Regions from separate parts of the Streptomyces sp. NPDC001904 genome, predicted to be linked through region 1. Evidence: predicted binding sites of a transcription regulator. Region 1 holds the regulator's gene; the other holds the start of a gene.
The links. The regulator HspR, encoded in region 1, represses chaperone genes until heat shock. The targets are predictions, from matches to a motif close to TTGAGNNNNNNNNNCTCAA.
Positions count from the first base shown of each region.

Region 2: a site for HspR is predicted at 2,289-2,307, ahead of lon (endopeptidase La). Genes of this name have one in related genera too.

Region 1 covers NZ_JBEOYI010000032.1:11,553-16,027, forward strand. The annotation lists gene dnaK (molecular chaperone DnaK) at 1-94, shown strand, start outside; gene grpE (nucleotide exchange factor GrpE) at 91-789, shown strand; gene dnaJ (molecular chaperone DnaJ) at 847-2,040, shown strand; gene ABT127_RS34315 (heat shock protein transcriptional repressor HspR) at 2,046-2,504, shown strand; gene ABT127_RS34320 (hypothetical protein) at 2,573-4,012, opposite strand; gene ABT127_RS34325 (GNAT family N-acetyltransferase) at 4,181-4,475, shown strand, end outside.
Region 2 covers NZ_JBEOYI010000011.1:111,356-115,830, reverse strand. The annotation lists gene ABT127_RS19890 (spermidine synthase family protein) at 1-532, opposite strand, end outside; gene ABT127_RS19885 (rhomboid-like protein) at 699-1,475, shown strand; gene ABT127_RS19880 (GNAT family N-acetyltransferase) at 1,507-2,166, opposite strand; gene lon (endopeptidase La) at 2,330-4,475, shown strand, end outside.

The DNA of each region.
Region 1 (4,475 bases):
CGAGGGTGCCCCGCAGGGTGACGCCAAGGCCGCTGACGACGACGTCGTCGACGCCGAGATCGTCGACGAGGACCGCAAGGACGGTGCCGCGTGACCGAGGAGACCCCGGGCTTCGAGGAGAACGAGAAGCCTGACGTCCCCTCCGGCGCCACCTCCGACGACGCCGAGCCGAAGACCGCGCCCTCCGAGAAGGAGGGCGCGGCCCCGGCCGGGGACTCAGCTTCCAGCGACCAAGGTGCCCGAGACACCCAGGACGTCGCCCTGACGGCGCAGCTGGACCAGGTGCGGACCGCGCTCGGCGAGCGCACCACGGACCTCCAGCGCCTCCAGGCCGAGTACCAGAACTACCGTCGCCGGGTGGAGCGGGACCGCGTCACGGTCAAGGAGATCGCCGTCGCGAATCTCCTGTCCGAGCTGCTTCCCGTCCTCGACGACATCGGCCGCGCCCGTGAGCACGGCGAGCTCGTCGGCGGCTTCAAGTCCGTCGCCGAGTCGCTGGAGACGGTCGCCGCCAAGATGGGCCTGCAGCAGTTCGGCAAGGAGGGCGAGCCCTTCGACCCGACCGTGCACGAGGCCCTGATGCACAGCTACGCGCCGGACGTCACCGAGACGACCTGCGTGGCGATCCTGCAGCCGGGCTACCGGATCGGCGAGCGCACCATCCGCCCCGCGCGGGTGGCGGTCGCGGAGCCGCAGCCGGGCGCGCAGACCGTCAAGACCGAAAGCGCCGACGACGCGTCCGAGACCAAGGACGCCGAGAAGGAGACCGGTGGCCCGGACGAGGGCTGACCGAGACCAGGTGCCGACCGATGTGAGTGAGCCCGGTAAGGAGGGACGTCGAGGCCGATGAGCACGAAGGACTTCATCGAGAAGGACTACTACAAGGTCCTCGGCGTCCCCAAGGACGCCACCGACGCCGAGATCAAGAAGGCGTACCGCAAGCTCGCGCGGGAGAACCACCCCGACGCCAACAAGGGCAACCCCAAGGCGGAGGACCGCTTCAAGGAGATCTCCGAGGCGAACGACGTCCTCGGCGACCCCAAGAAGCGCAAGGAGTACGACGAGGCGCGTGCCCTGTTCGCCGGCGGCGGGTTCCGGCCCGGCGGCGCGGGCGGGGGCGGCACGTTCAACTTCGACCTCGGTGACCTCTTCGGCGGCGGTGCCCAGGGCGGCACCGCCGGCGGCGGGGCCCAGGGCGGGTTCGGCGGAGGCATCGGCGATGTCTTCGGCGGCCTGTTCAACCGGGGCGGCGCGGGCGCGGGCACCCGTACCCAGCCGCGCCGCGGCCAGGACATCGAGTCCGAGGTGACGCTCAGCTTCACCGAGGCGGTGGACGGGGCCACGGTCCCGCTGCGGATGTCCTCCCAGGCGCCCTGCAAGGCGTGTTCGGGCACCGGCGACAAGAACGGCACGCCGCGCGTGTGCCCGACCTGCGTCGGCACCGGACAGGTCTCGCGGGGCGGCGGTGGCGGCTTCTCGCTCACCGACCCGTGCGTGGACTGCAAGGGCCGCGGCCTGATCGCGGAGACCCCCTGCGAGGTCTGCAAGGGGTCGGGCCGCGCCAAGTCCTCGCGCACGATGCAGGTCCGCATCCCCGCCGGAGTCTCCGACGGCCAGCGGATCCGCCTCCGTGGCAAGGGCGCGCCCGGCGAGCGGGGCGGTCCGGCGGGCGACCTGTACGTGGTCGTGCACGTCGACAAGCACCCGGTCTTCGACCGCAAGGGCGACAACCTCACGGTGACCGTGCCCGTCACGTTCACCGAGGCCACGCTCGGCGGCGAGGTGAAGGTGCCGACGCTCGGCGGCCCCGCCGTCACCCTGAAGCTGCCCGCGGGCACGCCGAACGGGCGGACGATGCGGGCCCGCGGCAAGGGAGCCGTGCGCAAGGACGGCACCCGCGGGGACCTGCTGGTCACCGTGGAGGTCGCGGTCCCCAAGGACCTGTCCGACGAGGCCCGTTCGGCCCTCGAGTCGTTCCGCGAGGCGACTGAGGACACCGATGTGCGGGCAGAACTGTTCCAGGCCGCGAAGGGAGCTTGAGCCAGATGGACGGGCAGCATTCTCGACGGCGCACGAATCCGTACGAACTGACCGACGAGACACCGGTGTACGTGATCTCGGTGGCGGCCCAACTGTCCGGCCTGCACCCTCAGACCCTGCGCCAGTACGACCGCCTCGGCCTGGTCTCCCCCGACCGCACGGCCGGGCGCGGCCGCCGCTACTCGGCCCGTGACATCGAACTGCTCCGTCAGGTGCAGGAGCTGTCGCAGACCGAGGGCATCAACCTGGCGGGCATCAAGCGCATCATCGAGCTGGAGAACCAGGTCGCGGCGCTCCAGTCCCGGGTGGCGGAGCTGTCCGCCGCCGTGGAGGGAGCCGCCGCGGCCATGCAGCAGCGGGAGGCGGCGGTGCATGCCTCGTACCGCCGCGACCTGGTCCCGTACCAGGAGGTGCAGCAGACCAGCGCGCTGGTGGTGTGGCGGCCGAAGCGGCCGCAGGACTGAACCGCGTGTGCGAAGGGCCCCGGAGACATCATGTCTCCGGGGCCCTTCGCATGTCCTGCTGGGCGCGGTCAGCCGTTGATCGTGAACGTGGTGCTGTTGTTCTTCAGGTTCGGGTCGAAGGCGCTGATGGACAGCTCCGGGTCGTTGTTGCGGGTGGCCGCGGTGCCGGTCGCGCCGAGGGCGTCGGCCGAGTCGATCCGCAGCTTGAAGGGGAAGACCGTACGGTCCTTCTCCCACTGCAGGATCGGCGTGCGGCACACGTAGTGCAGGCCGCCTGCCTCGTCGCACATGGCGGGCTTCCTGGTGACGGTCGTCCCGGCGGGCAGGGTGACGTCGACGGTGGCGACGCTCGCGCCGGCGCCGAGGGAGGCGACCCAGGCCGGGCCCCGGTTGAGGACGCCGATCCGCGCGGTGACGGTCGTGCCGACGACGGCACCGGTGATGTTCGGGGCGGTGGCCCTCAGGTCGGCGGTGTTGTCGGCCGTCAGCGTCCTCATCCGGTAGTTGTCCTCCGGATTGAGGTCGTCGGTGTCGGCCGAACGCAGCGCCGCGGGGGCGACCGGCGCAGGGACGAAGTCCTCGCCGCTGCCCTGGACGAACGGCCGCCCCGCGAGGGCCTGCTGGTAGGCCTCGTCGGTGTACGTCGCCACCTGGTAGTCGAAGCGCTCGTACAGTGCGGCGCCGGTGGTGCGCACGGCGGTCGCGGGCGACAGGTCGTACGCCTGGCCCGGCGCGACGGCCCGGTCCAGGACGCACACGGCGGTCGTGCCCATCGGGTTGGAGACGCGGTCGCCGTCCAGGTACGTGCAGTTGCCGTAGCGGTGCGCGAGGTCCAGGCCGTGCGAGGCGAAGAGGGTGAGGATCGTGCGGTCGGCCGTCCGGTTCCCGGAGTTCGTCAGGCGCACCGGCTGCGCGACGTCGCTGTCGACGGCGACCTTTGTGTTGAACGGCAGCTGGTTCAGGCCCAGGTCGGGGCCGTTGGCCACGGTGACGTGGGTGTCCGTCGGGTACGCGTCGAGGGTGCCGAAGGCGCTGTCGGCGCTCGCCGCGTAGTGCAGGTACGCGGACGCGTCGGCCGGGGCGTCGGCGTCGGCGCGGATGCCGAGGGTGGCGGCGGTGATCCAGGGCGTGCCGTCGAGGCTGCCGAAGGAGCACGTCGCCTTCAGCGGACTGGCGGCGTCCTCGGCGCAGTTGGCGGGCCAGGTCACCGTAGCGATCCCGGCCAGCTCACCCGCGTCGACGGTGAGCGTGCCGCCGGAGACGGAGTTGCCGGTGTTGTCGTGGGAGAGCTGCACGTCGACGGACTGGGCGGCGGCGTCACCGTCGGCGTCGGCCCCCGGCAGCACCAGGTCGTACGGGGTCGAGATCCACAGGGTGTCGTTCTCGGCCGGCTCGTCGGCGACGGCCGGGGCGGCCGCGGCGGCGGTGAGCAGGGCGGCGGCCGCCAGGGCGGTGAACGTCGCCGCGGCGCGGTTGCGGCGCGGGGAGGCGGCGGTGGGCTGGCGCATCGGGGTCAGCGGTTCCTTATTACGGGGAAGGAGAGGTGGGCTCTTCGGACGCCAAGATGACTGCCGGGACCGGGGCGGGGTTGCCCTCGCCGGGCGAATTCGATCTAGGAGTTGTCTCCGGGCCGGCTGTGGCGGTCCGTCCCCGCCGCCATGCCTCAGGATGGATCCATGACCGAGATCCGCACCCCCCGCCTCCTCCTGCGCCGCTGGCTGCCCGACGACGACCTGGTTCCGCTCTCCGAGATCCAGGCCGATACGGCGGTGATGCAACGCATCGGGGACGGCACCCCGCGCTCCCTCGACGACACCGCCGAGGACATCGAGCGCTGGGAGGAGGAGTGGGACGACGAGGGCTTCGGGATCTTCGCCGTCGAACTGCTCGGCTCGGGCGAGCTGGCGGGCGCGGTCGGCCTGTACGTTCCCGAGGCGCCCCCGAAGATCGCGGACCACATCGGCATCCAGT
Region 2 (4,475 bases), on a different contig from region 1:
GGAGGCGGGCGGCGCAGGCGGCGAGACCGGCCGGGGAGTAGAGGCCGCCGTTGTCCTCGGTGACGGTCCAGTCCGGGCCGTTGTCGATGTCGAGGCAGAGGGCGTCGTAGGCGGCGGGGCCGGTGCTCAGGTGGTCGACGAGGTCGGCCTCGACGATCTCGGTCCGGGGGTCCGCGAGTGCCTCGGCCGACAGCCGTGCGAGCGGGCCGCGCACGTGCCAGTCGATGACGGCCGGCTCGCGCTCGACGACGGTGATCCGGCCCCAGCGCGGGTTCGCGGCGGCGTGCGCCAGGGAGAAGCCGACGCCGAGGCCGCCGATCAGCACGGCGGGCCGCTCGCGGCCGGGGTCCAGTTCGCCGAGGGCCGCGTCGACGAGCAGCCGCTCGGAGCGGCCGTCGGAGGTGTCCATGAGGAAGGTGCCGTTGGCGATGATCTGGAGCAGATCGCCGTGCCGGCGCAGCACCACCTCGCCGTGGGGACCCTCGCGGCGGTCCAGGACGACAGGGGCCTCTTCCGGGTGCGCGACGCTCATGCGGACCATCTTGGCGGATAGGGGTTTGGCGCGTCGGGGGTTCGGTTGCGGACGCGGCCGGGGCCTGTGAGGTTGCTGTGCATCGCGTCTCACGTGGCGTCCGTCATAGACAGGACGGCCGGCAGGGACGAAGTCTGGGTCGGATGCGCGCGAAAGGGGTGCCCTCGTGGAACCAGGAGGCGTGATCACCGGTGCCGGTGGGGCGACGGCCGCCGGCGGCCGTCCGCTCGACGGCATCCCCGCACAGCCCGGGCCCCCGGCCCTGGAGACGGTGCGCCGCACCGGCCCGCGCCGTCCGCGGCCGTGGCTGCTGCTGCCCACTCCCACCGGCACACCGTTCACCTTCGGCTACGCGGCCGTGCTCGTCGTCACCTCGCTGTACATGGAGTTCGCGCCGCCGGACGCGGTGTCCGCCGCGCTGCGTGCATCGAGCACCGATGTCACCCATCTGGCTCAGTCCCCGGTACTCGTCCTGGTGGCGAGCGCGCTGTGGATCGCGGGTGGCCTCGCGTCCCCCTTCGTGATCGCCTTCGTCGTCGTGCTGACCGCGTTGGAGCGGCGGATAGGGGGCCTGCGCACGGCGGCCGTCTTCCTGCTGGGCCACGTCCTGGCGACCCTGGCCACCGAGGTGCCGGTGGGCCTGTCGGTGGCGGCGGGCCATCTGCCCGACAGCTCGCTGCACCGCCTCGACTACGGCATCAGCTTCGGCGTCGCGGCGAGCATCGGCGCCCTCGCCGGCCTGCTCACCCCGTGGCTGCGCTGGCTGACGCTCGCCGTCTTCGCTGCGACGCTGCTCCAGGACCTGATCGCCTTCACCGACCCGATGACCAGCTGGGGCCATCTGCTGGCTCTGGCCATCGGCGTCGCGACCTGGCCCCTGGTCCGCCGCTGGCGCACGCGCAGAATCAGCCCCTCCGCCACGACAAGCCCCTCCGGCGATTGAGGAGCGGGGTCCGGGGCGGAGCCCCGAGACCTCAGCCCACGGTGTCGCCCACGAACTTCGCATTGGTGAGCGGCGCCACGACCTCCCACCCGAGCGACTCGTACAGCAGCCGCCCGGCGGGAGTACAGGCCAGAACCCCCCGCACCGCCCCCCGGTCGTACGCGGCGGCGTGCAGCGTCCGCATCACGGCGCTGCCGAGCCCCTTCCGGCGATGGTCCGGCGAGGTCTCGATCTGATCGACGGCGGCACCGGCGCCGACCACGGCGACCTGCCCCCGCGCGGCGAACGCCCCCTCGGCGTCGGTCACCAGCACCCGGGTGACACCACCGCGGGCCCAGGCGCGCACCCGGTATCCGGCCGGGGCCGAGGGCGCCGCCGCCGGGGTCAGCCCGACCGTCATCAGGAAGTCGTCCGCGCCGTACGGCTCCCACCCCGCGCCGAGCCAGGGCAGCACCCGCTCACGGTCGGCGAACACCTTCAGGTGGGTGCCGCGCCCGGTGACCGACCCGGTGACCTTGCGGACGTCGTCCTCCCGCACGTCGTCGCCGGTGGCGCCGAGCACGTGCCGTCCGACGTGTTCCGCCAGGCCGACATAAATCGTGTAGCCCCATGGTTCGACCAGAGGGGGCGCGGCCCCGCGGGAGACGACCCAGCCGTCGACCCAGTCGCGTACGTGGCGATCGCCGGTCATGCGTACCCCCGGGGTAATGGTTGATAGCGGTAAGTGAACCTTACGCGCCGCATGCTCGCCCCGGGCAGACGTGATCGCTCAGAGCGAACGCAGAGCTGGGAACATCCGAAGCCTCCCGTGCATTGAGTCCACATAGCTCAACTTGACTGCCAAAGGGGAGATCATGGCTTCGACGTCCGCACCGCTCACCCTGCCCGTGCTGCCCCTCGACGACGAGGTGGTTCTGCCCGGCATGGTGGTGCCGCTGGACCTGAACGACACCGACGTACGCGCCGCGGTGGAGGCCGCGCAGGCCGCCGCGCGCGGCGAGCCCGGAAAGCCCCGGGTGCTGCTCGTGCCGCGGATCGACGGCGCGTACGCGAACATCGGCGTGCTCGGCACCGTGGAGCAGGTGGGACGCCTGGCCGACGGCGACCCCGGCGCCCTCGTCAAGGGCCGCGACCGGGTACGCATCGGCGCGGGCACGACCGGCCCCGGCGCCGCCCTCTGGGTGGAGGGCCTGACCGTCGAGGAGACCGTCCCCGACCCGCTGCCCGGCGCGGTGACCGAGCTGGCCAAGGAGTACAAGGCCCTCGCCACCGACTGGCTGAAGAAGCGCGGCGCCTGGCAGGTCGTGGACCGCGTCCAGCAGATCGAGGGCGTGTCCGCCCTCGCGGACAACTCCGGGTACTCGCCCTTCCTGACCACCGCGCAGAAGGTCGAACTCCTTGAGACCGCCGACCCGGTGGAGCGCCTGCGGCTCGCGACGGCCCAGCTGCGCGAGCACCTCGCCGAGCAGGACGTCGCCGAGACCATCGCCAAGGACGTCCAGGAGGGCGTCGACAAGCAGCAGCGGGAGTTCCTGCTGCGCCGCCAGCTCGACGCCGTGCGCAAGGAGCTGCGCGACCTGAACGGTGACCAGGACGGCGAGGAGTCCGACGACTACCGCGCCCGGGTCGAGGCCGCCGACCTGCCCGAGAAGGTCCGCGAGGCCGCCCTCAAGGAGGTCGACAAGCTGGAGCGCTCCAGCGACCAGTCGCCCGAGGGCTCCTGGATCCGCACCTGGCTCGACACCGTCCTCGAACTGCCGTGGAACGAGCGGACGGAGGACGCCTACGACATCAAGGGCGCCCGGGACGTCCTGGACGCCGAGCACTTCGGCCTGGACGACGTGAAGGAGCGGATCACCGAGTACCTGGCCGTGCGCAAGCGCCGCACCGACCGCGGTCTCGGCGTCGTCGGCGGACGGCGCGGCGGCGCGGTGCTCGCGCTGGTCGGCCCGCCCGGCGTCGGCAAGACCTCGCTCGGCGAGTCCGTCGCGCACGCCATGGGCCGTAAGTTCGTCCGGGTCGCGCTCGGCGGCGTCCGCGACGAGGCGGAGATCCGCGGCCACCGGCGTACGTACGTCGGCGCGCTGCCCGGCCGCATCGTCCGCGCGGTCAAGGAGGCCGGGTCGATGAACCCGGTGGTCCTCCTCGACGAGATCGACAAGGTCGGCTCCGACTTCCGCGGCGACCCGGCCGCGGCCCTGCTCGAAGTCCTCGACCCGGCGCAGAACCACACCTTCCGCGACCACTACCTGGAGGTCGAACTCGATCTGTCCGACGTCGTGTTCCTCGCGACGGCGAACGTGCTCGAAGCGATCCCGGAGGCGCTGCTCGACCGCATGGAGCTGGTCCGGCTCGACGGGTACACCGAGGACGAGAAGGTCGTCATCGCCCGCGACCACCTGCTCCCGCGCCAGCTGGAGCGGGCCGGCCTCGCGGAGGGCGAGGTCGCCATCGGCGAGGACGCGCTGCGCAGGCTGGCCGGCGAGTACACGCGCGAGGCCGGCGTGCGCAACCTGGAGCGGGCCGTCACCCGCGTGCTCCGCAAGGTCGCGGCCCAGCACGAACTCGGCGACCGCGAGCTGCCGTTCACCGTCGGCGAGGGCGATCTGCGGGCGCTGATCGGGCGGCCGCACCACGTGCCCGAGTCGGCGCAGGACCCGGCCGAGCGGCGCACGGCGGTGCCGGGTGTCGCGACCGGACTCGCGGTGACCGGCGCGGGCGGCGACGTGCTCTTCGTGGAGGCCTCGCTGGCCGACCCGGAGACCGGCGCGGCGGGGCTGACCCTCACCGGTCAGCTCGGCGACGTGATGAAGGAGTCGGCGCAGATCGCGCTCTCCTTCCTGCGCTCGCACGGCGCCGAACTGGAGCTGCCCGTCGCCGATCTGAAGGAGCGCGGCGTGCACATCCACTTCCCGGCGGGCGCGGTCCCCAAGGACGGCCCGAGCGCGGGCGTCACGATGACGACGGCGCTGGCGTCGCTGCTCAGCGGGCGTCTCGTCC